2 regions of the Burkholderia cepacia complex sp. TUM26381 genome follow, and region 2 is predicted to be linked to the other one. Evidence: predicted binding sites of a transcription regulator. Region 2 holds the regulator's gene; the other holds the start of a gene.

Region 1 (11,970 bases), on a different replicon from region 2:
ACCCGCACGTTCGCACCGATCACAGTTTTCGCATGTCCGCCATATCGCGCGCCCGTGCGGCGGCGTCGCTACAATGACGTATTGACTCCAACGATCCCCGATTCCATCGATGTCGAACCCGAATCCCGCGGCGCCGCGCGCGCCGATGCTGTCGACCGCCGAGGCGCTCGCCGCGCTGCTCGATGCCGCGAAGCCGCTGCCCGGCGCGGAAACCGTCGCCACGCTCGATGCGCTCGGCCGCGTGCTGGCAGCCGACGTGAGCTCGCCGCTCGACGTGCCGCCGATGCATACCAGCGCGATGGACGGCTATGCGGTGCGCGTCGCCGACCTGCTGCACGGCGATCGGCGGTTGCCGGTGTCGCAGCGCATTCCGGCCGGTCATCCGGCTCAAGCGCTCGCGGCCGGCACGGCCGCGCGGATCTTCACCGGTGCGACGGTGCCGCCCGGCGCGGACGCGGTGGTGATGCAGGAGCAGGCGTCGGCCGACGGCGACGCGGTCGAGATCCTGCACACGCCGAAGGCCGGCGAGTGGATCACCGCGCAGGGCGCCGACATCCGGCAAGGGTCGGTGATCCTGCCGGCCGGCACGCGGCTCACGCCGCAGGCGCTCGGCCTGGCCGCATCGGTCGGCTGCGCGCAGCTGTCGGTTGCGCGGCGGATTCGCGTCGCGGTGTTCTTCACCGGCGACGAACTGACGATGCCCGGCGAGCCGCTGAAGCCCGGCGCGATCTACAACTCGAACCGTTTCACGCTGCGCGGGCTGCTGGAGCGACTCGGCTGCCACGTGACCGACTACGGGATCGTGCCCGATTCGCTTGCCGCGACACGCGACACGCTGCGCGAGGCCGCGCGCGATCACGACGTGATCCTGACGAGCGGCGGTGTATCGGTCGGAGAAGAGGATCACGTGAAGCCGGCCGTCGAGTCCGAAGGGCGGCTCGCGCTGTGGCAGATCGCGATGAAGCCCGGCAAGCCGCTCGCGTACGGCGCGGTGCGCCGCGGCGACGCGCGCGCCGATGCGCACTTCATCGGGCTGCCCGGCAACCCCGTTTCGAGCTTCGTCACGTTCCTGCTGTTCGTGCGGCCGTTCCTGCTGCGCCTGTCCGGCGTGCGCGACGTCGCGCCGCGCGCGCTGTCGCTGCGGGCGGACTTCTCGCAGAGCAAGGGCGACCGGCGCAACGAATTCCTGCGTGCGCGGGTCAACGCGGCGGGCGGCCTCGACCTGTTCCCGAACCAGAGCTCGGCGGTGCTGACGTCGACGGTCTGGGGCGACGGCCTGATCGACAATCCGCCACAGCACGCGATCAGCGCGGGCGAGACCGTGCGTTTCATTCCGTTTTCCGAACTGCTGTCGTAACGCGACGGCTTCCCGAACCATGAAGATTCAGCTGAAATTTTTTGCAAGCGTGCGCGAGGCACTGGGCGTCGCCGACGAAGAGGCAAACGTGCCGGACAGCGTGACGACCGTCGGCGACGTGCGCGCATGGCTGCGCGTGCGCGGCGGCGCGTGGGCCGAGACGCTCGCCGAAGGGCGCGCGCTGCGCATGGCGTGCAACCACGAGATGACCGATCCCGACACGCGGCTCACCGAAGGCTGCGAGGTCGCGTTCTTTCCGCCGGTGACGGGCGGTTGAGCTTTGCATGGGATCCGAGCAAGCGCTCAAGCGCTCACTCTGGTCGACAGGGGCAGATGATGGCAACAGTACGAGTCCAGGCCGGCGATTTCGATCTGAACGCCGAAGTCGCGGCATTGCGCGCGCGCAACCCGAAGATCGGCGCGGTGGCGTGCTTCGTCGGCACGGTGCGCGACCTGAACGAAGGCGATTCGGTCGCCGCGATGGAGCTCGAGCACTATCCGGGGATGACCGAGAAGGCGCTCGAGAAGATTGCGGCCGAGGCCGGCCGGCGCTGGCCGGGCATCGACGTCGCGATCGTGCATCGCGTCGGCAAGCTGCTGCCGCTCGACCAGATCGTGATGGTCGCGACGGTCGCGTCGCACCGCGGCGATGCGTTCGCGTCGTGCGAGTTCGTGATGGACTATCTGAAGACCGAAGCGCCGTTCTGGAAGAAGGAAACGACGCCGGACGGCGAGCGCTGGGTCGATGCGCGCAGTACCGACGACGCTGCGCTCGCGCGCTGGGGCGTCGAGTCGGGCAACACGCCGCGCTGAGCGCGGCATCCGGGCAGGCGGTGCGGCCATGTGCCGCAGGTGGCGTTGCCGCCGGGCGTCGCGTATCGCCGTCGGTTACGCGTCCGGATCGATGCTGCGCCCGATGATCTTCGTCGGAAACGGTTCGCCGCGGGCGCGCGACGGCGGCGCGTGCGGATCGTCCCCCGCGTCGCGGCGGCGCGGCGCGATCGCGTCGAGCAGCGCCTGCTGCTCGGGCGGAATCTGATAGTCCCAGCCGAACCGGCTCAACTGCAGGCTCTGCGCGATCCGCAGTGCGGGCTCCATGAAGCGGATCGCCGCGGGCGGCGCGTAGCGCGTCTCGACGGTCTTCAGGAACAGCGCCAGCCAGCGGCTGAAATGGGCCGGCTCGATCCCGTCGAGCGGCTGATGCGCCTGCTGCACGTTGCCGCGATACCCCTTGGTGCCGAGCACGAGGCTCGACCAGAACGTCACCATCTTCGGCAGGTGGTCGTCCCAGCGGCCGGCCAGCTTCGCGTCGAACACGGGCCCCAGTAGCGGATCGGCGCGCGCGCGATCGTAGAACGCGTAGACGAGTTCGCGGATGTTGTCTTCGGTCGGCTCGGCGTCGCGAGGGCGCGCCGGTGCGGTTTCGGGCGAGGCAGGCAGGGCAGTCATGGCAAAAAGGGCGGGTAGATCGGGGCGGCGACGGGCGGTAGCGTGGTGATCGGGGAGGACGCCGGTCGGATTTTGACGCAGAATAGCGTCCAATACCCCCTGAAAAACGTGTAACTGTCACGCATCTTATTGCGCGCACGCGATCCCGGCAACCCGGGGTGGCGGAACGGGGCCGTCAGCCGGCCCCGCGTGCATCGCGGTCGGCCCGGTTCACGTTATCGGGGCACGATCGATCATTTCCGTATTCGCCCATGAGACTCACTGACTACACCGACTATTCGCTGCGCGTGATGCTGTACCTTGCCGTGCGCGGCGAGGGGCTCGCGACGATCCAGGAGATCTCGGATGCCTACGGTATCTCGAAGAACCATCTGATGAAAGTCGTGCAGCAGCTCGGCGAGCTGGGATGGGTCGACACCGTGCGCGGCCGCAATGGCGGGCTGCGGCTGTTCCCCGAATCGCTGCAACTGACGGTCGGCGAGGTCGTGCGTGCGACCGAGAACGACTTTGCGCTGGTCGGCTGCTTTTCGGCTGACGGCAGCGACTCGCGCGGCTGCGTGATCGAGCCGCAGTGCCGACTGAAGGGCGTGCTGGCGGCCGCGCGCGATGCCTTTTTCGCCGAACTCGATCGTCACACGCTAGGCGAACTGGCCGAGCCCGCGTCGCCGCTCGTGGCGCTGCTCGGCATCCGTCCGGTCGCGCTCGTGCGTGCCGCAACGTCGCCGGACGAAGCGCCGGCAGTCGCCGAACCGCCGTCCAAGACGCACTGACACGCGGGAGCCGCGCCCCGCGCGCCGACCGCGGCCCGTCCCCGGGCCACTTCCAGTCTATCCAGCAATTTTTGCGCTGAATCAACCCGAATTTCGCTTGAAAGCCGCATAACCATCCTCATCTTGGTGTTAATCGAAAATTGGAGGTCTCGACTAAATGAGAATCGACAAGCTCACCACCAAGTTCCAGGAAGCACTCGCGGACGCGCAAAGCCTCGCGGCAGGCCGCGACAATCAATACATCGAACCCGTTCACGTCCTCGCGGCGCTGGTCGCGCAGCACGACGGTTCCGCCCGCTCGCTGATGTCGCGCGCGGGTGTTCACGTGCAGGCGCTGCAAGGCGCGCTGAACGAAGCCATTTCGCGCCTGCCGCAAGTGACGGGCACGGGCGGCGACATCCAGATCGGCCGTGAACTGGCCGGGCTGCTGAATCAGGCCGACAAGGAAGCGCAGAAGCTCAACGACACGTTCATCGCGAGCGAAATGTTCCTGCTCGCCGCGTCCGACGACAAGGGCGAGGCCGGCAAGCTCGCGCGTCAGCACGGCCTCACGCGCAAGGCGCTCGAAGCCGCGATCGCCGCGGTGCGCGGCGGCTCGCAGGTGCACAGCCAGGACGCGGAAAGCCAGCGCGAAGCGCTGAAGAAATACACGGTCGACCTGACCGAGCGCGCCCGTGCGGGCAAGCTCGACCCGGTGATCGGCCGCGACGACGAAATCCGCCGCTCGATCCAGATCCTGCAGCGCCGCACGAAGAACAACCCGGTGCTGATCGGCGAGCCGGGCGTCGGCAAGACCGCGATCGTCGAAGGGCTCGCGCAACGGATCGTCAACGGCGAGGTGCCGGAGACGCTGAAGGGCAAGCGCGTGCTGTCGCTCGACATGGCCGCGCTGCTCGCCGGTGCGAAGTACCGCGGCGAATTCGAGGAGCGCCTGAAGGCGGTGCTCAGCGACATCGCGAAGGACGAAGGCCAGACGATCGTCTTCATCGACGAAATCCACACGATGGTCGGCGCGGGCAAGGCCGAAGGCGCGATGGATGCGGGCAACATGCTGAAGCCGGCGCTGTCGCGCGGCGAGCTGCACTGTATCGGCGCGACCACGCTCGACGAATATCGCAAGTACATCGAGAAGGACGCCGCGCTCGAGCGCCGCTTCCAGAAGGTGCTCGTCGACGAGCCGAGCGTCGAGGCGACGATCGCGATCCTGCGCGGGCTGCAGGAGAAGTACGAACTGCACCACGGCGTCGACATCACCGATCCGGCGATCGTCGCCGCGGCCGAGCTGTCGCACCGCTACATCACCGACCGCTTCCTGCCCGACAAGGCCATCGACCTGATCGACGAAGCCGCTTCGAAGATCAAGATGGAAATCGATTCGAAGCCCGAAGAGATGGACAAGCTCGACCGTCGTCTGATCCAGCTGAAGATCGAGCGCGAAGCCGTGAAGAAGGAGCAGGACGAAGCGTCGCAGAAGCGCCTGCAGCTGATCGAGGAAGAGATCGATCGCCTTGGCCGCGAGTATGCGGACCTGGAAGAGATCTGGACCGCCGAGAAGGCCGCGGTGCAGGGCAGCGCCCAGCTCAAGGAAGAGATCGAGAAGGTGCGTGCGGACATCGCGCGGCTGCAGCGTGACGGCAAGCTGGAGAAGGTTGCCGAGCTGCAGTACGGCAAGCTGCCGCAGCTCGAGGCGCAGCTGAAGCAGGTCACGCAGGCCGAAGAGCAGGAGCAGCACAACCCGACGCGTCCGCGCCTGTTGCGCACGCAGGTCGGCGCCGAGGAAATCGCGGAAGTCGTGTCGCGTTCGACGGGGATTCCCGTGTCGCGGATGATGCAGGGCGAGCGCGAGAAGCTGTTGCACATCGAGGAAAAGCTGCACGAGCGCGTGGTCGGCCAGCATGAGGCGATCAGCGCGGTGGCCGATGCGATCCGCCGTTCGCGCGCGGGTCTCGCGGATCCGAACCGTCCGTACGGTTCGTTCCTGTTCCTCGGTCCGACGGGGGTCGGCAAGACCGAGCTGTGCAAGGCGCTGGCGTCGTTCCTGTTCGACTCGGAAGAGCACCTGATCCGCATCGACATGAGCGAGTTCATGGAGAAGCACAGCGTCGCGCGGCTGATCGGCGCGCCGCCGGGCTATGTCGGCTACGAGGAAGGCGGCTACCTGACGGAAGCCGTGCGCCGCAAGCCGTACAGCGTGATCCTGCTCGACGAGATCGAAAAGGCGCATCCGGACGTGTTCAACGTGCTGCTGCAGGTGCTCGACGACGGCCGCATGACGGACGGGCAGGGGCGCACGGTCGACTTCAAGAACACGGTCATCGTGATGACGTCGAACCTCGGCTCGCAGGTGATCCAGGCGATGACGGGTGCGCCGCAGGAAGAGATCAAGGACGCGGTGTGGCTCGAGGTGAAGCAGCATTTCCGCCCCGAGTTCCTGAACCGGATCGACGACGTCGTCGTGTTCCATGCGCTCGACCGCAGCAACATCCAGTCGATCGCGAAGATCCAGCTGGCGCGGCTGCACGATCGGCTCGCGAAGCTCGACATGGCGCTCGACGTGTCGGAAGCGGCGCTCGAACAGATCGGGAAGGTCGGCTACGATCCGCTGTTCGGTGCGCGGCCGCTGAAGCGCGCGATCCAGCAGGAGATCGAGAACCCGGTCGCGAAGCTGATCCTCGCGGGCCGCTTCGGTCCGAAGGACGTGATTCCGGTCGACGTCCACGACGGCAAGTTCGTGTTCGACCGCGTCGTGCACTGATCGCCTGCCAGCGGCTGCGTGCCCGGTTCGCGCCGGGCGCGCAAAAACAAACACCCCGCCTTGGCGGGGTGTTTGCTTATGGAGCGGCCGAACGGGCCGCCCGGTAGCGTGGCATGCTTAGCCCTGCTTGTTGCCGCCGAACAGGCCGGCGAGCTGCGACAGCGAGCCGAGCACGTTCGACGTGTCGACCTGTGCCTGGCCGTCGGCCGGCACCGCGCCGTCCGGCGTCGCGTGGTTGACGACGTGCGGCAGCACCTGCGCGAGGACGGTCGACGCCATCGACGGGTCGACGCCGAACTTGCTTGCCAGCGCGCCGATCGCGTCCGAGCCGAGCACGTTCTGCAGCGCATCCGGCGAGATCGGCTGGTTCTGGCCGTTGCCGACCCACGAACCGATGATGTCGCCGGCGCCGCCTGCCTTGAACTTCTCGATCAGGCCGTTCAGGCCGCCCGGCTGGTTGTTGATGAATTCGAGCGCGGTCGTGATCAGCGCGCTTTGCGAGTTGCCGCCTGCCTGGCCGCCGATCAGACCGCCAACGATGTCGAGGAGACCCATGGTTCTTCACCTTCACTGAAAAGGGCGCCGTGACGACGGCGCCCGTTGAACGAATGCCGCGCGCACGCCGTCGCGCGCGCGGCGCACATCAGGCGCCCGACGCCGCGGCGGCGGAGGCTGCCTTGTCCTTCTTGCTCTTCTTCTTCGAACCCTTCGCCGCCTTCGCGGACGACGCCGCGGCCGGCGCGCTCGCGCCCGCGTCGGCGGATGCCGCCGCTGCGGCCGCTGCTTTTTCCTTCTTCGATGCGCGCTTGGCCTTGGCCGGCTTCGCCGCCGCATCCGGTGCGCTGGCCGCCGGGGCCGGCGCTGCAGTCGTCGTGCCGGCCGTCGCGGTCGTGGACGTCGACGCGGTGCCTGCCGTCGTCGTGGCCGGCGTGGTGGCCGGTGCGGTCGCGGCCGGCTTCGACAGCTTCACGCCCTTCGGCGGCGTCGACGAGCCGCCGATCGTCAGGCCGTTTTCCTCCAGATGCCCGACCGATTTCGTGCCGAGGCCCTTCACGCGGTTCGCGAGATCGTCGGCGTCCTTGAACGGGCCGTTCTTGGTGCGTTCGTCGATGATCGCCTTCGATTTCACGGGCCCGAGACCCTTCACGGATTCGAGCGCGGCCTGGTCAGCCGAGTTGACTTCGACGGCCGCGGCAAGGCCGGCGGCGAGCGACAGCGATAGCGCGACGAACAGCATCAGCAGCTTCTTCAGCATGGCAAAGGCTCCCTGGTTCTGACGGATGAATGGCTGTTGCAACGGACGGCGGGGCGAGATCCGGCCGGACGTCGCCGTTAAGCATAGGACAAATGCGTGCCCTTTTTAAGACAGGCTGACTGAATCTTGCTGAAGGCTTGCGGTGCTGTAAAGGCCGAAACCCGTGCCGGGCGCCGATTTTGACCATTCTTTACGGTGTCGCAGGGGGCGCGCCGGGTGTCGTTGCACTGGCCGTTCGAAAGCGCTTGACTTAGAGTTGGCTCTAACTCTTAACCTTGTTTCTGCCATGTCGAAAACCGTATCCAAACCTTCCGCCGCCGGTCCGCTGACGATCGGACAAGTCGCCGAAATTACCGGCTTGTCGACGCATACGCTGCGGTACTACGAGCAGGCCGGGCTGCTGCGCGCGATTTCGCGCACGGCGGCCGGGCACCGGCTTTATGCGCCGGCCGACCTTGACTGGCTGGCCTTCGTGATGCGCCTGAAGGCGACCGGCATGCCGATCGCGCAGATGCAGGAATTCGCGGCGCTGCGTGCGCAAGGCGAGCCGACCTTCGGTGCGCGCCGCAGCCTGCTGGTCACGCATCGCGACGCGGTGCGCGCGCATCTCGCGGAGCTGCAGGCGAGCCTCGACGCGATCAGCGACAAGATCGCGTACTACGAGGCGCAGGAGCGCGAAGCGGAACGACGGGCAAACCCTTCTCACGCTGTATCCGAACAGGACGGACACCATGGAACGACTCGCTGAAGACCGCTACACGCGCGGCTGGAACAAACTGAAGGAAATCGACGGCGAAGTGGGCGAACGCGTGATCGCGGCGCTGGCGCCGATCGCGCCGGATTTCGGGCGGCTGCTGGTCGAGTTCAGCTTCGGCGACATCTACAGCCGGCCGCAGCTCGATCTGAAAGCGCGCGAAATCGCGACAATCGCGGCGCTGGCCGCGCTCGGCAACGCGCAGCCGCAGTTGAAGGTGCATATCGAGGCCGCGCTGAACGTCGGCTGCACGCGCGAAGAGATCGTCGAGGTGTTCATGCAGATGGCCGTCTACGCGGGTTTCCCGGCCGCGCTCAACGCGCTGTTCGCCGCGCACGAGGTGTTCACGCGGCGCGACGAAGCGGCCGGCGAGGCCGGACAGGCGAACCAAGCGGCCGGGCAGGCTGCATGACCGCGGTCGCGCTCGCGCATCACGCGCGATGCGGCGCGACGATCCGGTGCTTCGCGATGCGCCGGTACAGCGTCGCGCGCGACATGCCGAGCGCCTTGGCGGCCGCGTCGGGCCGCCAGCGGTGCGCGGTGAGCGCCGCGACGATGCGGCCGCGTTCGTCGTCGGGCAGCGCACCCGACGGGGCGGCGCCGAGTTGCGCGGCGATGTCGGCGGGCAGGTCGCGCCGCGTCACGCGCGCGGCGTCGCACACCGCGCACGCATAGCGCAGCACGTTGCGCAGTTGCCGCACGTTGCCGGGCCACGCGTACGCCGCGAGCTGTTCGGCGAGCGTCGGATCGAGCGTGAGCACGTGGCCGGTCGCCTGCGCTTCCTCGGCGAACACGGTGGCAATCACGTCGCGCACGTCCGCGCGTGCGCGCAGCGGCGGCAGTTCGAACGTCGCGCCGCTCAGCCGGTAATACAGATCTTCGCGGAACGTCCCGTCGGCGACCATCCGCGCGAGATCGCGGTGCGTCGCGCAGATCACGTCGAGATCGACGCGCACGGGCGCATCGCTGCCGAGCGGCACGACTTCACCGTCGGCGAGTACGCGCAGCAGGCGCGTCTGCAACGCGAGCGGCATGTCGCCGATTTCATCGAGAAACAGCGTGCCGCCATCGGCGAGCGCGATCTTGCCGCGTGCGCCGTGCTTGCGCGCGCCGGTGAACGCGCCGGCCGCATAGCCGAACAGTTCGCTCTCGATCAGCGCTTCCGGCAGCGCGCCGCAGTTGACGGCGACGAACGGCCGCGCGCGCCGCGCACCGGCGTCATGGATCGCGCGCGCGAACACTTCCTTGCCCGCCCCGGTTTCGCCGAGCACGAGAATCGGCAGCCGCTTGCTCGCGACGCGCAGCGCGAGTTCCGCCTGTTGTGCGATATGCGAGTCGCTGCTGTGCAGGAACGGCGTCAGCGCGCCGACGTGACGTGGCGCGGCGCCCGCGCGGCGCGATACCGTGCCGGGCTCGCGGCCGGCACGCCGTAGCGGCGCCCGCAAGCGCGCATAGAGCGGGGCGCCCGTCGCGCGCAGCCGTAGCGCGACGATCGCATCGAGCCGCGCGGCGTCACGTAGCGGCATTTCGGTCGCATCGAAGATCTCGTCGATATGGCGCGGCTCGCGCAGTGCGGGCAGTGCGTCGCGCGCCTGACGGTTCGCGGCGACGATGTTGCCGCAGTCGTCGAACGCGATCAGCCACTCCGGCTGCGTTTCGACGTAGTGACGATTCGGATGCCCGAACAAGATCCAGTGCTGCGCGGTGCTGTGCACGAAGTAGCCGTCCTCGATCAGCGCCGCGCTCTGCCGCACGAGCTGGTAGACGAGGCGCTGGCTGTCGCGGCCGTCGGGCGAATGCACGGCCGACGCGTCGAGCACGCCGATCAGTTCGCCGCCCGGCGAGAAGATCGGCGCCGCGCTGCAGGTGAGCGTCGTGAATGCCGCGCGAAAGTGATCGGTCTTGTGCACGGTGATCGGCGCGAGATCGGTCAGCACGCTCGCGACGCCGCAGGTCCCTTCCTCGCTTTCCGACCAGCACGAGCCGATGTGCAGGCCCGCGTGACGGAAGTCGTTGCGGCGCTCGCGGTCGATCCGGTAATCGATCGTCACGCCGTGCGCGTCGGTCAGCATCACGCAGTAGTCGGCGACGCGAATCATGTCGTGCAGCCGCGTCAGGCACTGGCCCGACGCGCGCAGGAAGGCCTCTTCCTTGTCGCGTACTTCGCGCAGCTCGGCCGCGGTCAGCACGCGCGGGCCGATCGACGAAGCGGGGTCGAGACAATAACGCTCCAGCGAGCGTTGCCACGACGACACCAGCCGCTCGGAATCGGCCGGCGCGGGCAGGCGTCCGGCGAGCGCGCCGAGTACACGGTCGGCGTGCTGGGCCTGGGGGACGGCGTAGGGCATGGTCGGCTCCGGTTCCGTACGGCGGGGATATCGATGTCCTTGTAGCACATCCGGTTGCGCGGATCACATTGCATCGCAGCACGCGGCGCGCGTGAGACGTTCGTCTCACCGGCATCTCGCCGTGTCTCGCGCGGTTGAGACGTCCGCATGCGTGGCGCGCGGCGGTCGTCGGGCCTGCCGTGACGCGCGCCGCGCCGCGTGAACGCCGGTTTTGCGGGCGGCGCGGCGCGCAAGCACAGGTGCCGCGGCCATCGCGTCGTCGCATCGACAGCGTGAGACGCAGGGATGGTTTCGCGAGGTGCCGCATCGTCGCAGCCGCGCATCCTGAACACGCGTCAGCCCGCCGCGCCAGCGTGTGCGCGGGTTTCACGGTCACCGCAGTGACGATGGCACGCCGCTTGCAGAGATCACGGGCAAGCCGATGCGGTCGCGTTGGCGACGACGATCCGCTGCCCGTCGATGGCAGCGGACGAAACCGGCAGGGCTGGACGAAGCGCCGATGCGCCGATGCCGGCCCGGCCAACTGGATGGAGACGAACCCGTGACGACGCCCGTTACCGTCGGCGTGATCGCGAACCCCGCATCGGGGCGCGACATCCGCCGCCTCACGACGCATGCCTCCGTGTTTCCGACGGCCGAGAAGGCGAACATGATCGTGCGCCTGCTGGCCGGCCTCGGCGCGATGGGCGTCGAGCGCGTGCTGACGCTGCGCGACCGTACGGGCATCGCGACGCTGCTGCTGCGCGCGATCGATACGCATCGCGCGGTCGCGCCGCACGAACGCTGGCCCGAGGTCGAATTCGTCGACCTGCCGATTACCGATTCCGTCGCCGACACGCAAGCCGGTGCCGCGTACCTGCACCGGATGGAAGTCGCGCTGATCGTCGTGCTCGGCGGCGACGGCACCCATCGCGCGGTGGCCGCGCATTGCGGCGCGACGCCGCTCGTCGCGCTGTCCACCGGCACCAACAACGCGTTTCCCGAACATCGCGAGGCGACCGTCGCCGGCGTCGCGGCAGGGCTTGCCGCGACCGGCGCCGTGCCGGCCGAAGTTGCATTCGTCCGCAACAAGCGGCTCGTCGTGCGCTGCGTGGCGGGCGCGCAGCCGGGGCGCGAGGAAATCGCGCTCGTCGACGTGTGCGCCGCGCGGCAGCGCTTCATCGGCGCGCGCGCGATCTCCGGATCCGACGACATCGATTCGCTCTACCTGACGTTCGCGGAGCCGGACGGTATCGGCCTGTCCGCCCTCGGCGGCGCGTGGGCGCCGCTCGAGCGCAGCGCG
Region 2 (11,970 bases):
CCCGGGATGGCGTGGTGCGAGGGCGAAATCACGATCACGCGCCCGCCCATCAAGGACAAGGACGGTAACGTATTGCTGCATTTCTTTCCGGACGGCCGAGTCGAAGGGGACATGGATTTCAGCCTGGGCCGTGCGCCGACCAAGGTCGAGCTTTCCCGGCGGGACGGCCAGCCCAAGCTGACGGATCGCGCATGCGTGAAGGAAATTCCGAATCCGTTCTACGGCCGCAAGAAGCCGGCGCAATGGAATTGACGCCGGACGCATTGCCGGAACAGGAGCCTATCTGCCATGAGCAATCCCCCCATCATCCGACGCATCACCGATATCACGCCTGCCGAGGACGCCATCCGGAGCAAGCAGCGGGAAGCGCTCGATCCGCTGCTGATCGAGCAATGCAAGGAATGTCCTAAGCCTGTTTGGTTCACGGCGTTTTTCGATGGTACCGGCAACAACTACGATGCCGACGGCGGCGGTTCGACGGACGTCAACCGGACCAAGTACAGCAACATCGCCAAGCTCTGGCAGTTTGCGCATGCTGAAGACGACGTGTTTCCTCGTACGTCCCGCAACTACGTGGAGGGCGTTGGTACACCGTGCAGCAAAGTGGGTGACACCGGTAAAGGGCTCGATAACGCGCTCGGTATGGCCGCTGCGCGAAAAGGCGAATTGCGCATCCAATGGATGCTGAACGAACTCGATCGGCACGTGACCCGACACATGCCGGCCGTGAGCCAGATCAATGTGGCCGTGTTCGGCTTCTCGCGCGGCGCGACGGAAGCACGTGCCTTCGTCCGCATGCTGACCCAGAAGCTCACCGAGAATATCGGTGGGCGGCTTTGGTGGAACAAGAAGAACATGAAGGGGCATCGTCCCGAACTGGTCGTCTATTTCCTGGGAATTCTCGATACGGTGTCGTCGACGGGCTTTGGTGGCAGCCGCCTCGAAAAGAAGGCGCCGACCCTCGTTCAGCCGATCCTCGGGCCGTTCTTCGGGACGATTGCCGGTGGCGTGTTGCGTGGTCTCGACAAAGGCGGCCATGCAGAGTGGGCGAACGATATCCGCATTCCGGGCTACGTGCGGCAGTGCGTTCACTATGTGGCGTCGCAGGAAGTCCGGGAGAAATTCCCCGGCGATTCGGTGCGCGAGGACCAGATGGTTCCGGGGAACTGCCGCGAGGTGTACTACCCGGGCATGCACTCGGACGTGGGCGGCGGGTACGAGCGCGATTACCAGGAGGGGCGCACCAACGAGCTGGCCAACGTCGCGTTGAACAACCTCTATATCGAGGGATGGAAGGCCGGCGTGCCGTTCCGTTCGCCGCAAGAAGTCATGGCGAGCGCGGGGCAACTGTTCGAGATTTCCAAGGACCTGGAGGCAGCCTGGAACATGTACATGGGCCAGGGCAACGAGAAGCGCGCGGGCATGGCGCCGAATAGCGACAGGCTCGAACCCCAGATCATCTGGCACATGAATCGCTACTACCAGTGGCGTGCCAGCCGCAGCCGGCGCCTGCACGACGGTCGGCTGAAGCCGCCGGGCGGCGTGAATTCGTACATGGCCACTACCGACAGCGAATGGAACGACGACGCCGAAAGCATCCGCGAGGACGCCGGCGGCTACTTCACGAGCTACGTATCGGAGCAGCACAAGGCCATCGATGCGGCCACGCGGGTCAAGGGCAACTGGCTGGGCGGCATCGATCCCGCGGCACGCGCGACGTTCGACCGGTTCTTCGACCATTACGTGCACGACTCGATTGCCGGGTTCAAGAAACAGATGGATGACGGTCACGTCGGCTTTGCCGAATCGAGCCGCTGGTCGGTCAACCGCCAGTACTTCATGGGCAAACGCGCCCAGAAGTACCTGTACTGGCGCTACGAAGGTGACAAGGCCGAGCATGCCGACACGCGGGTGGCCAAGGCCGATCCGGCCAAACAGAAGGATCCGATGGCGGCCAACGAGCCTCAGCTCGCGAGCAACCAGCCTGCGATGACCGGCGGCGCGCTGCCTGACGCGGCATCGACGGCCTGATGCCGAGCGCGATGCCGTTCGCTATCGCGAACGGTTGACCTGAGGTCGCGGCAGACCGGATCTGCCGCGACACCCCTTTCCCTACCGCAACTGCACCGCCGCGAGAAACAGCACCATGCTGCCGATCGCACCATCCAGCACGCGCCACGCCATCGCCTTGCGGAACCACGGCGCCAGCAATCGCGCCCCGTATCCGAGCCCGAGGAACCATACGACGCTGACCGTCATCGCGCCGATCGCGAACGCGAGCCGCGCGCCTTCCGGCTCGCGCGCGCCGGCCGTGCCGATCAGCAGGAACGTGTCGAGATAGACGTGCGGGTTGAGCCACGTGAACGCGAGGGTCATCAGCACGATCGAGAGCCCGCTCTGCGGCGGCGGCGCGACCGCGTCGCCGCGCACGTCGAGCGTTTCGTGGCCCGGCTTGAACGCACGGCGCAGCGCATTGATGCCGAACCACGCGAGATAGGCGAGGCCGACATACAGCACCGCGTGAACGAAGGCCGGATAGCGCTCGACGAGTACCGATGCGCCGCCGACCCCCGCGCCGATCAGGATCATGTCGGACGCCGCGCACAGCAGCACGATCTTGCCGACATGCGAGCGCATGATGCCCTGACGGAGCACGAACGCATTCTGTGCGCCGATGGTGACGATGAGCGATCCGCACAGGGCGGCGCCGTGGGAGAAAGCGAGCCAGTTCATGATGATGGGCAGCGTTAGAAGCAGTAGACGAATGAATCGGGTAGCGCTAGTCTGCGGTCAGCATGAAGATAAGAGAAGCTAAATCACCTAATGCAGATTAAGGAAATCTAATGCTCGACTACGCGTTGCTCGATGCCCTCGCAGCCGTGATCCGGCACGGTTCGTTCGAGCGGGCGGCCAAGGAGCTGAATGTCACGCCGTCGGCCGTGTCGCAGCGCGTGAAGCTGCTGGAGGAACGGGTTGGCAGCGTGCTCGTCAAGCGCGGGCAGCCGTGCGTCGCGACGACGTCGGGCGCGCTGCTGTGCCGGCACACCGAGCGCGTGCAACTGCTGGAAGCCGAACTGGGCGGCCGGATGCCGGCGCTGCCGGGCCAGATCGCGAGTGCATGGCCGACGTTGCGCGTGGCCGTCAACGACGACAGCGTCGCGACGTGGTTCATCGATGCGGTCGGGCCGTTTTGCACGGAGCGCGAGACATTGCTCGACCTCGTGATCGACGACCAGGATTACACGGCGTCGCGCATTCGCGACGGCAGCGTGCAGGGCGCGGTGACCGCGCAGGCGGAGCCGATCCAGGGATGCCGGTCGGAGCGGCTCGGGCGGATCCGCTATCGCGCGGTGTGCTCGCCGGCGTTTTACGAACGCTATTTCGGTGCGGGCATCACGCGCGATGCGCTGCGCCGCGCGCCGTGCGTGATGTTCAATCCGAAGGACGGGCTGCAGGCGCGTTTCATCCGGCGCGTGACGCGCGCGGATCTCGATCCGCCGCAGCACTGGATACCGCACGTCGCAGGCTATCTGCGCGCATGCGAAACGGGGTTGGGATGGGGGATGTGCCCGGACCGGATGGTCGATCGCCAACTGGCGGCGGGTGAGCTCGTGGACATGTCGCGCGGGCGGACCATCGACATCGATCTCTACTGGCAGAGCTGGCGTCTGTCGATCGGCTGGCTCGACGATTTCAGCGCGGCGCTGAAGACGCGCGCCGCACTGTTTCTCGATTGATTCGGGATGCGATGCAGGCGGCGCGCGAACCGCGCGCGCCGCGCAGGATCAGACCTGATGCAGGCCGTCGAAGTCGACGATCTGCACGTGGCGGCCCTGCATTTCGATCAGGCCGCGCTTCTGGAACTTGGACAGCGTGCGGCTGACCGTTTCGAGCGTCATGCCGAGATAGCTGCCGATGTCTTCGCGCGTCATCCGCAGGTTGAATTCCGACGGCGAGTACCCGCGCTTCAGGTAACGCGACGAGACGTCGAGCAGGAACGCGGCGACGCGCTCTTCGGCATTCAGCGAACCGAGCAGCATCGTTTGCGACGTTTCGCGCACGATCTGTTCGCTCATCAGCTTGTGCATGCGCAGCTGCATCGAGCCGGCTTCCGAGCACAGGGTCTTCAGCGCGCTGTACGGGATCACGCAGACGGAGCTGTCTTCCAGCGCGACCGCGGTGCGCGGATGGGCATCGTCGCAGATGCCGTCGAGGCCGAGCGCTTCACCGGCAAGATGCAGGCCCGTGACTTGTTCGCGGCCGTCATGGCGCGTCGCGACGGTTTTCAGCGAACCCGAGCGCACGGCATACAGGTTGTCGAATGCGTCGCCTTCGCGGAACAGCGCTTCACCGCGCTTCACGGGGCGCGCTGCGCAGATGACCGACTCGAGGCGACTGAGTGCTTCAGGTGCCAGGCCCTGCGGCATGCACAGGTGCCGCATTGCGCACGACGAGCAGTGCGCGGCCTGGCGAGGAGCCCAGCTACCGGCATGAGGCGTGGCGGCGGGACGTGTGGCGACGGGCGTCAGCATGATCGTTTACTCCGGCGTTGAATCGACGGAATCATTGTCCCACCGCAAGTTGCCGCTGTCGGGTGACAAAACGTCGCGACCGGTGGCGCCTGCCGGATGGCGTTCAGGCGGCCTGTTCGTCGACGTTCGCGGCCGCCGGAATCAACAGCACGGGCAGCGTCGCGTGCCGCACGCATTGTTCGGCGATGCTGCCGAGCACGAGGCGGCGGAACCCGCGGCGGCCGTGCGTGCCGAGCACGAGCAGATCGGCGCCGAACGCTGTTGCGCCGTCGAGGATCAGCGACGAGACATCGTTGAGCGACGTCGCTTCGTTCAGCCGCGTTTCGCCCTTCACGCCGGCTGCCTGCATCAGCTTCGAGAAATCCCGAGCGAGTTCGTTGCCCTGTGCGACGAGCTGATCGCGCAGCACGGACGGATCGTAGCCGGGCACGTTGTAGTAGATCGCGGCGTTCTCGACGACGTAGAACGGCTGCAGCTCGGCGCCGTGCGCTTTCGCGAGCGCCAGTGCGGCATCGAACGCATGGCGGGACGTGTCGCTGCCGTCGACGGCAACCAGAATACGCTTGTACATAGTGTCTCCGAGTGGCGGGTTGAAACGAAGTCGGCCGGATGGCCGATCAGGCTGGGCAATGCGCAATGCTGCGAGGCAGAGTAAACCAACGGCGGGGACTTTGCAGCGAGGTGCCCGTCGGGTCGCGTGGTCGCATCGCGTCTGTTGCAGCGGCGAACGGCCATGCGCGCGGCGCATGCTGCACCGCGCGAGATGTGGCGCGTGGCTGGATCGATGCCGCTGTTCGCGCCGGCGGCGGAGCGCAGATGCACGCAGCGACGTGATGCGTTGCGTGGGTACGCGCATCGACCGTGCGCGACCGGCACATCGATGCACCGCACGCATCGCCATTCAATCGCAACTGCGCCGTTTCGACATGACTTCGATCAACGCAACGGCATCGGCACGATGTGCGGCATGCATGAAACCGTCGACGCCGATGCGTGAAATCGTTCACTCGTGCGTCGGTCGCACGCGCCGACCCGTCGGCATCGGTCGTCGACCGGTGCCGCTCCGCAAACGAACGACCGATTCAAACGCCCGGCTGGCTCGGCACGGCCGTCAGCTCGATGATGCGTTCCGGCCGCCGTCCGTGGCCGGGCCAGTACGTGCTGCCGTACATCCTGTGAACGGGGCCGAACCACGCATCGCCGGGCGATGGCGCGTCGAAGCCTTTCTCGACCACCATGTAGCCCGCGCGCAGTGCGAACGCCGGGTGGTTGCCGCCGGGGCGGCTGTCGAAACCGGCGAAGCCGTCGCCGGCTTCCGGCATCGCGTTGACGAGCGAGGCGTTGCTGCCCGTGATCTGGTCGGGCGAGAACGGCCCGCCGCCGGCGAGGCGCGACGCTTCGCGATTTTTGCCGTCGGTGTCGACCGTGCTGTCGTGCGTGTCGTCGTTGTCGAGCTCGATGCTGCGCGGACGTACACGACCTGTTTGACCGGATGATTCCATCGCGGCTCTCCTGGCGGCGAAACGCTCCGGATCGAAGCAAATCCCGTTCCGGGCACGACGGGAAAAGGCGCGCGGGCGATCGCCGCGGTCGCGCGACGCGCACTGATTTGTCATGATTTATTTCAGCTAGAAGACGCGTTTTCTACAGAGTATGATTCTTTTCCTGCGAAGCGGCGACAGGGGATGAAGTCTCGCCGCCTCTGCCCGCGCCGGGGCGCCGCAGCACCCTTAAAGACGGGTAGTGAACAACAAAGCAAGGGACTAGAGGTGGCGGATTCATGCAAGCGACTACTGCCTTCACGCACCGCGGTTATCTGTTGAACTGCGCGCCCGCGCGCGCCAGCGATGGTTCGTTCAAACCCTACGTCGTGATCTCCCGATCGAGCGACGGGGAACTCGTTGCGAACCGTTTTTTCCCGATCGAGCTCCAGTTCAACGACGAAGGCGACGCAATCGCGCACGCACGCGACTGGGCCGTGCGATGGATCGACGCGAGCAGCATCACGATGTGACGCCGCCGCGCTCGCGCAGCGCCGGCCGTCCGGCCGATCCCCGGTGTACCGCTCCGGGACAAAAAACGCGGTAATCTTGTGGAACCCGTCACTTTATTAGCGGCCGTGCGACCGAGCGCGGTCGCCTGCATTGGCATATGTCGACATCACCCGTCCGTCAGTGGGACCTCGAAGAAATCGTTGCCGGCTTGCGCGAGTCGCGCGAGGAACTCCATCGCACGCGCCATCCGCGCGGCATCCGCGAACTGCCGTCGCGCGATGCGATCTGCAAGATTGTGACCGGCCTGCGCGCGTCGATGTTTCCGACGCATTACGGCGCGCCGGACCTGACCGACGAAAGCGTCGACTACTACGTCGGCCACACGCTCGAAAGCACGCTGCGCATCCTGTCCGAGCAGATCCGCCGAGCGCTGCCGTTTCTGCCCGAACATGCCGATACGCCGTTCGCCGAGCTCGACGAACGTGCGTTCGAGATCGCGCGCGAATTCGGCCGGCAGTTGCCGGCGGTGCGCGCGCTGCTCGTCAGCGACATCCAGGCCGCGTACGCGGGCGATCCGGCCGCGCAGCACATCACCGAGATCCTGTTGTGCTACCCCGGCGTGCTCGCGATGATGCACCACCGGCTCGCGCATGCGCTGCACCAGCTCGGCGTGCCGCTGCTCGCGCGATTCATCAATGAAATCGCGCACTCGGCCACCGGCATCGACATCCACCCGGGCGCGCAGATCGGCCCGAGCTTCTTCATCGACCACGGCACCGGTGTCGTGATCGGCGAAACCGCGATCATCGGCGAGCGCGTGCGCGTGTACCAGGCCGTCACGCTCGGCGCGAAGAGTTTCCCGGCCGATGGCGAAGGCGCGCTGGTGAAGGGCAATGCCCGGCACCCGATCGTCGAGGACGACGTGGTGATCTATGCGGGTGCGACGATTCTCGGCCGCGTGACGATCGGGCGCGGCTCGGTGATCGGCGGCAACGTGTGGCTCACGCACAGCGTGCCGGCCGGCACGAGCGTCGCGCAGGGCAAGGTCCGCGAAGGCGGGAGCGCCGAGAAGCCGTAATGCGGCGGCGGGCGGCGGCGCGCCCGGTTCGCGCGGGCGCGTGCCGTGTGCGTCAGTGCTTGCCGGCGGGCGAGCGGTGCTTGTACAGCACGTCCTGGTCGACGCGGATCAGGTTCTGCCCCGCATCCACAACGAAATCCACGCCGTTGTACGCATTGCCCGTCAGCAGCAGGATCGCGCTCGCGACGTCGTCGGGGCCGGCGATGCGCGCGAGCGGCGTCGACGCGCGGCTCGCGTGTTCGAAGTCGGCCTGCGTCTGGTCGTCGCTCGGCAGCATCAGCCCGGGGAATACGGCATTCACGCGCAGCACCGGCGCGGACGACAGCGCGAGCATCTGCGTGAGGTTGCCGAGTGCGGCCTTGGCGACCGTGTAGCTGAAGTGGTCGCGATGAAAGTTTTCCTTGATCTTCTGGTCGACCACATTCACGACGACTCCCTGCGTGCCGGCCGCACGCGCCCGTTCGTAGAACGCGCGCGTGAGCAGGATCGGCGCACGGCAGTTGACGGCCCACGCCTGGTCGAACGCCGCGAGGTCGAAGCTCGGGAAATGGTCCTGCCAGAACACCGACGCGTTGTTGACCAGCACGTCGAGGCGCCCGAAGCGCGCATACACCTGGTCGATCAGCGCGGTGATCTGTGCGGCATCCGACAGGTCGGCCTGCAGCGCGACCGAATCGCGCCCGCGTTCGGCGATCGCGCGGGCGGCCGCTTGCGCGGCATCGGCCGAACGATCGTAATGCACCGCGGTGCGATACCCATGCTTCGCGAAATACTCGGCGAACGCGCGCCCGGCCCGGCGCGCGGCACCGGTCACGAGCACGACGGGCGCGTGCGCCGCTTGCTTCGTCTGCGCCATCAGGTATTCGTCAGGTTGACTGAAGAAGGATTGGCGACGATCGACAGGAATTCGCGCCGCGTCGACGGATCGGTGCGGAACGTGCCGAGCATGCGCGACGTGACCATTTCAACGCCCGGCTTGTGCACGCCGCGCGTCGAGATGCACTGGTGCGCGGCTTCGAGGATCACGCCGACACCCTTCGGCTGCAGCACGTCGAACAGCGTATCGGCGATCTGCACGGTCATCTTTTCCTGGATCTGCAGGCGCTTCGCGAATGCGTCGACAAGGCGCGCGAGCTTCGAGATACCGACCACGCGATGGTTCGGCAGATACGCGACGTGCGCGCGGCCGATGATCGGCACCATGTGGTGCTCGCAGTAGCTCTCGAAGCGGATGTCCTTCAGCACGATCATCTCGTCGTAACCGTCGACTTCGCTGAACGTGCGCGCGAGGATGTCGCGCGGCTCCAGCGCATAGCCGGCGAAGAACTGCTCGTATGCACGCACGACGCGTGCGGGCGTATCGATCAGGCCTTCGCGGGCGGGATCGTCGCCGGCCCAGCGCAACAGCACGCGGACGGCGTCTTCTGCTTCTTCACGGCTCGGCCGGGATGCGGCCGGCTCGGTCACTGCGGATTTCTTACCCTTACCCATGTAGTGGCTCCATCGAAGGCCGCCAGCGGCGGCGGATATCCGGCCATTGTTTCATGCTTTCGCGGGTCGTGCGTGCGGGCTGCCGCTCGCCCTTCGTCACTTCGGCCATTCGTCCTGCTCGTCGTTGAACAGCGACGCGACGACGCCGCGCAGCCACGCGGTGCGCGGATCGTTGTGGTACTTGCGATGCCAGTGCTGTTTCAGGTCGAAGCGCGGCAGGGCGAGCGGCGGCTCGACGGGCACGATGAACGCGTGCTCGGCCGCATACGCATAGCCGATCGCGTGCGGCACCGTCGCGATCAGGTCGGTGCGGCTCAGGATGAACGGCAGGCTCATGAAGTGCGGCGTCTCGAGCACCGCGCGGCGCTGCATGCGCTGCTTCGCCAGATATTTCTCGAGCACCTCCTGGCTGCGGCCTTCGGCGCGCACCACCGCGTGCCCGCACGCGAGGAACTGCTCGACCGTGAACGGCGGCGCCTGCTCGAACGGATGGCCGCGCCGCATCAGGCACACGAACCGGTGCGTGAACAACCGCTGCTGGAAGAAGTTGTTGCCGTCGAGGTCGGGGAAGTAGCCGACCGCGAGATCGATCGACCCGGCTTCGAGGCCACGCCCGACTTCGTCGTGCGCGAGCGAGACCGAACGCAGGTTCGCATGCGGTGCGCGTGTCGCGAAAGCCTGCAGCAGCTTCGGCAGGAACACGATCTCGCCGACGTCCGACAGCGCGATCGAGAACGTATGCGTGCTCTCGGCCGGATCGAAGTCGTGCGGCGCGACGAGGCCGCGCTCGATCTGCGCGAGGGCATCGCGGGCGGCCGGCAGCAGCGCGAGCGCGCGCGGCGTCGGCTCCATCCCGCGCGACGTGCGCACGAACAGCGGATCGCCGAAATACTCGCGCAGCCGGCCGAGCGCGGTGCTCACGCGCGGCTGGCTCACGCCGAGCAGGTCGCCCGCGCGGCTCACGTTGCGGGTGTCGTCGAGCGCGACGAGGTAGGGAATCAGGTTCAGATCGAGCGTATCCATCGCCGGTCCAGTATCGTCAAAACGTATACAACATATCTCCTGAATCGCGTTGCCGCATAGTCGGGAAAGCGCTCAAATGTGTTCGACGATTCGAATTAATGTTCAGGAGACGAACAATGCGCACCCAAGTCGCGATCATCGGCGCCGGGCCGTCCGGCCTTTTGCTGTCCCATCTGCTGCGCCTGCAAGGCGTCGATTCCATCCTCGTCGAAGCGCGTTCGCGCGAATACTGCGAGAACCGCATCCGCGCCGGCGTGCTGGAGCAGGGCACGGTCGACACGCTGAACGAAGCCGGTCTCGGCGACCGGATGCGCCGCGAAGGGCTCGAACATCACGGCATCGAACTGCTGTTCGACGGCCAGCGCCATCGCATCGACCTGTCCGAACTGACCGGCGGGCGCGCGATCACCGTCTACAGCCAGCACGAAGTCGTGCGCGACCTGATCGCGGCCGGCGTCGAGCATGGCCATTCGATGCATTTCGAAGTCAGCGATGTCGCGCTGCACGACGTCGAAGGCGAGCACCCGTTCGTCACGTTCAAGCACGCGGACGGCCGCGCCGACCGCATCGACTGCGACTACGTCGCCGGCTGCGACGGCTTCCACGGCATCGCACGCCAGACGATCCCGGCCGAACGGCTGAATACGTTCGAGCGCGTCTACCCGTTCGCCTGGCTCGGCATCCTCGCCGATGCGGCGCCGTCGCTCGACGAACTCGTGTACGCGCACCACGACAACGGCTTCGCGCTGTTCTCGATGCGCTCGCCGACGGTCACGCGCCTGTACCTGCAGTGCAAGCCGGACGAGGACCTGGCCGAATGGTCCGACACGCGGATCTGGGATGAACTGCACACGCGCTTCTCGAACGATACCGGCTGGACGCCGACCGAGGGCCGGATCACGCAGAAGAGCGTGACGCCGATGCGCAGTTTCGTGTCGGAGACGATGCAGCACGGACGCCTGTTCCTCGCCGGCGACGCCGCGCACATCGTGCCGCCGACCGGCGCGAAGGGGATGAACCTCGCGGTGGCCGACGTCCGCGCGCTGTCCCGCGCGCTCGGCGCGCGCTACCGGACGGGCGACGCGACGCCGCTCGACACGTATTCGGCGACCTGCCTCGAACGCGTGTGGCGCGCCGAGCACTTCTCGTACTTCATGACGAACATGCTGCACGCGTCGCCGGACGATTCGCCGTTCGTCAATCGCCTGAAGTTTGCCGAGCTGAAATACGTGACGCGCTCGCGGGCCGCCGCGCAGTCGCTCGCCGAAAACTATGTCGGCCTGCCGTTCGACGACGCGACGGCCCCCGAGGGAACCCGCCTTGACAACGCGCTGTGCGCGACTCTATGATCGGCCCATCGTTCGCTAATCGAATCTAGGTTCGAATAGCGAACAAATACCGGGATCGACATCGGCCCCGGCGCGGCACGCGGCACGCGCGTGTCCCCTCGACAGGCCGCGCATCGAGCCGCGGGTTCGTATCAGGAAGAGACATGGTCAACAAGATTTTCGAATCGCTCCAGTCGGCGGTGGCCGACATCCACGATGGCGCGACAATCATGATCGGCGGCTTCGGCACGGCCGGCATGCCGTCCGAGCTGATCGACGCGCTGATCGCACAGGGCGCGCGCGACCTGACGATCGTCAACAACAACGCGGGTAACGGCGAGACCGGCCTCGCGGCGCTGCTGAAGGCGAAGCAGGTGCGCAAGATCATCTGCTCGTTTCCGCGCCAGAGCGATTCGCAGGTGTTCGACGGGCTGTACCGCGCGGGCGAGATCGAGCTGGAACTCGTGCCGCAGGGCAATCTCGCGGAGCGCATCCGCGCGGCGGGCGCCGGCATCGGCGGCTTC

Evidence for each region. Region 2 encodes FNR, which switches genes on or off when oxygen is low (the NO sensors DNR and NnrR bind a similar motif). Its sites were predicted from a motif close to TTGATNNNNATCAA; they were not measured.
Region 1: the regulator FNR is predicted to act here: its motif matches at 3,648-3,661, upstream of clpB (ATP-dependent chaperone ClpB).

Annotation. Positions count from the first base shown of each region.
Region 1 is NZ_CM172006.1:2,051,626-2,063,595, reverse strand. Features, by position in the region: gene ACWMMN_RS09635 (molybdopterin molybdotransferase MoeA) at 110-1,357, shown strand; gene moaD (molybdopterin converting factor subunit 1) at 1,377-1,634, shown strand; gene ACWMMN_RS09625 (molybdenum cofactor biosynthesis protein MoaE) at 1,694-2,170, shown strand; gene ACWMMN_RS09620 (group III truncated hemoglobin) at 2,246-2,806, opposite strand; gene ACWMMN_RS09615 (Rrf2 family transcriptional regulator) at 3,058-3,576, shown strand; gene clpB (ATP-dependent chaperone ClpB) at 3,734-6,331, shown strand; gene ACWMMN_RS09605 (YidB family protein) at 6,449-6,886, opposite strand; gene ACWMMN_RS09600 (ComEA family DNA-binding protein) at 6,975-7,586, opposite strand; gene ACWMMN_RS09595 (MerR family transcriptional regulator) at 7,873-8,334, shown strand; gene ACWMMN_RS09590 (carboxymuconolactone decarboxylase family protein) at 8,318-8,752, shown strand; gene ACWMMN_RS09585 (sigma-54-dependent Fis family transcriptional regulator) at 8,772-10,688, opposite strand; gene ACWMMN_RS09580 (ATP-NAD kinase family protein) at 11,230-11,970, shown strand, end outside.
Region 2 is NZ_CM172007.1:3,346,558-3,358,527, reverse strand. Features, by position in the region: gene ACWMMN_RS31930 (DUF3304 domain-containing protein) at 1-252, shown strand, start outside; gene ACWMMN_RS31925 (T6SS phospholipase effector Tle1-like catalytic domain-containing protein) at 289-2,031, shown strand; gene ACWMMN_RS31920 (LysE/ArgO family amino acid transporter) at 2,113-2,733, opposite strand; gene ACWMMN_RS31915 (LysR family transcriptional regulator ArgP) at 2,844-3,737, shown strand; gene fnr (fumarate/nitrate reduction transcriptional regulator Fnr) at 3,786-4,532, opposite strand; gene ACWMMN_RS31905 (universal stress protein) at 4,636-5,103, opposite strand; gene ACWMMN_RS31900 (hypothetical protein) at 5,266-5,529, shown strand; gene ACWMMN_RS31895 (DUF3005 domain-containing protein) at 5,615-6,034, opposite strand; gene ACWMMN_RS31890 (hypothetical protein) at 6,313-6,546, shown strand; gene epsC (serine O-acetyltransferase EpsC) at 6,684-7,604, shown strand; gene ACWMMN_RS31880 (SDR family oxidoreductase) at 7,657-8,460, opposite strand; gene folE (GTP cyclohydrolase I FolE) at 8,460-9,095, opposite strand; gene ACWMMN_RS31870 (LysR family transcriptional regulator) at 9,192-10,118, opposite strand; gene pobA (4-hydroxybenzoate 3-monooxygenase) at 10,235-11,467, shown strand; gene ACWMMN_RS31860 (3-oxoacid CoA-transferase subunit A) at 11,611-11,970, shown strand, end outside.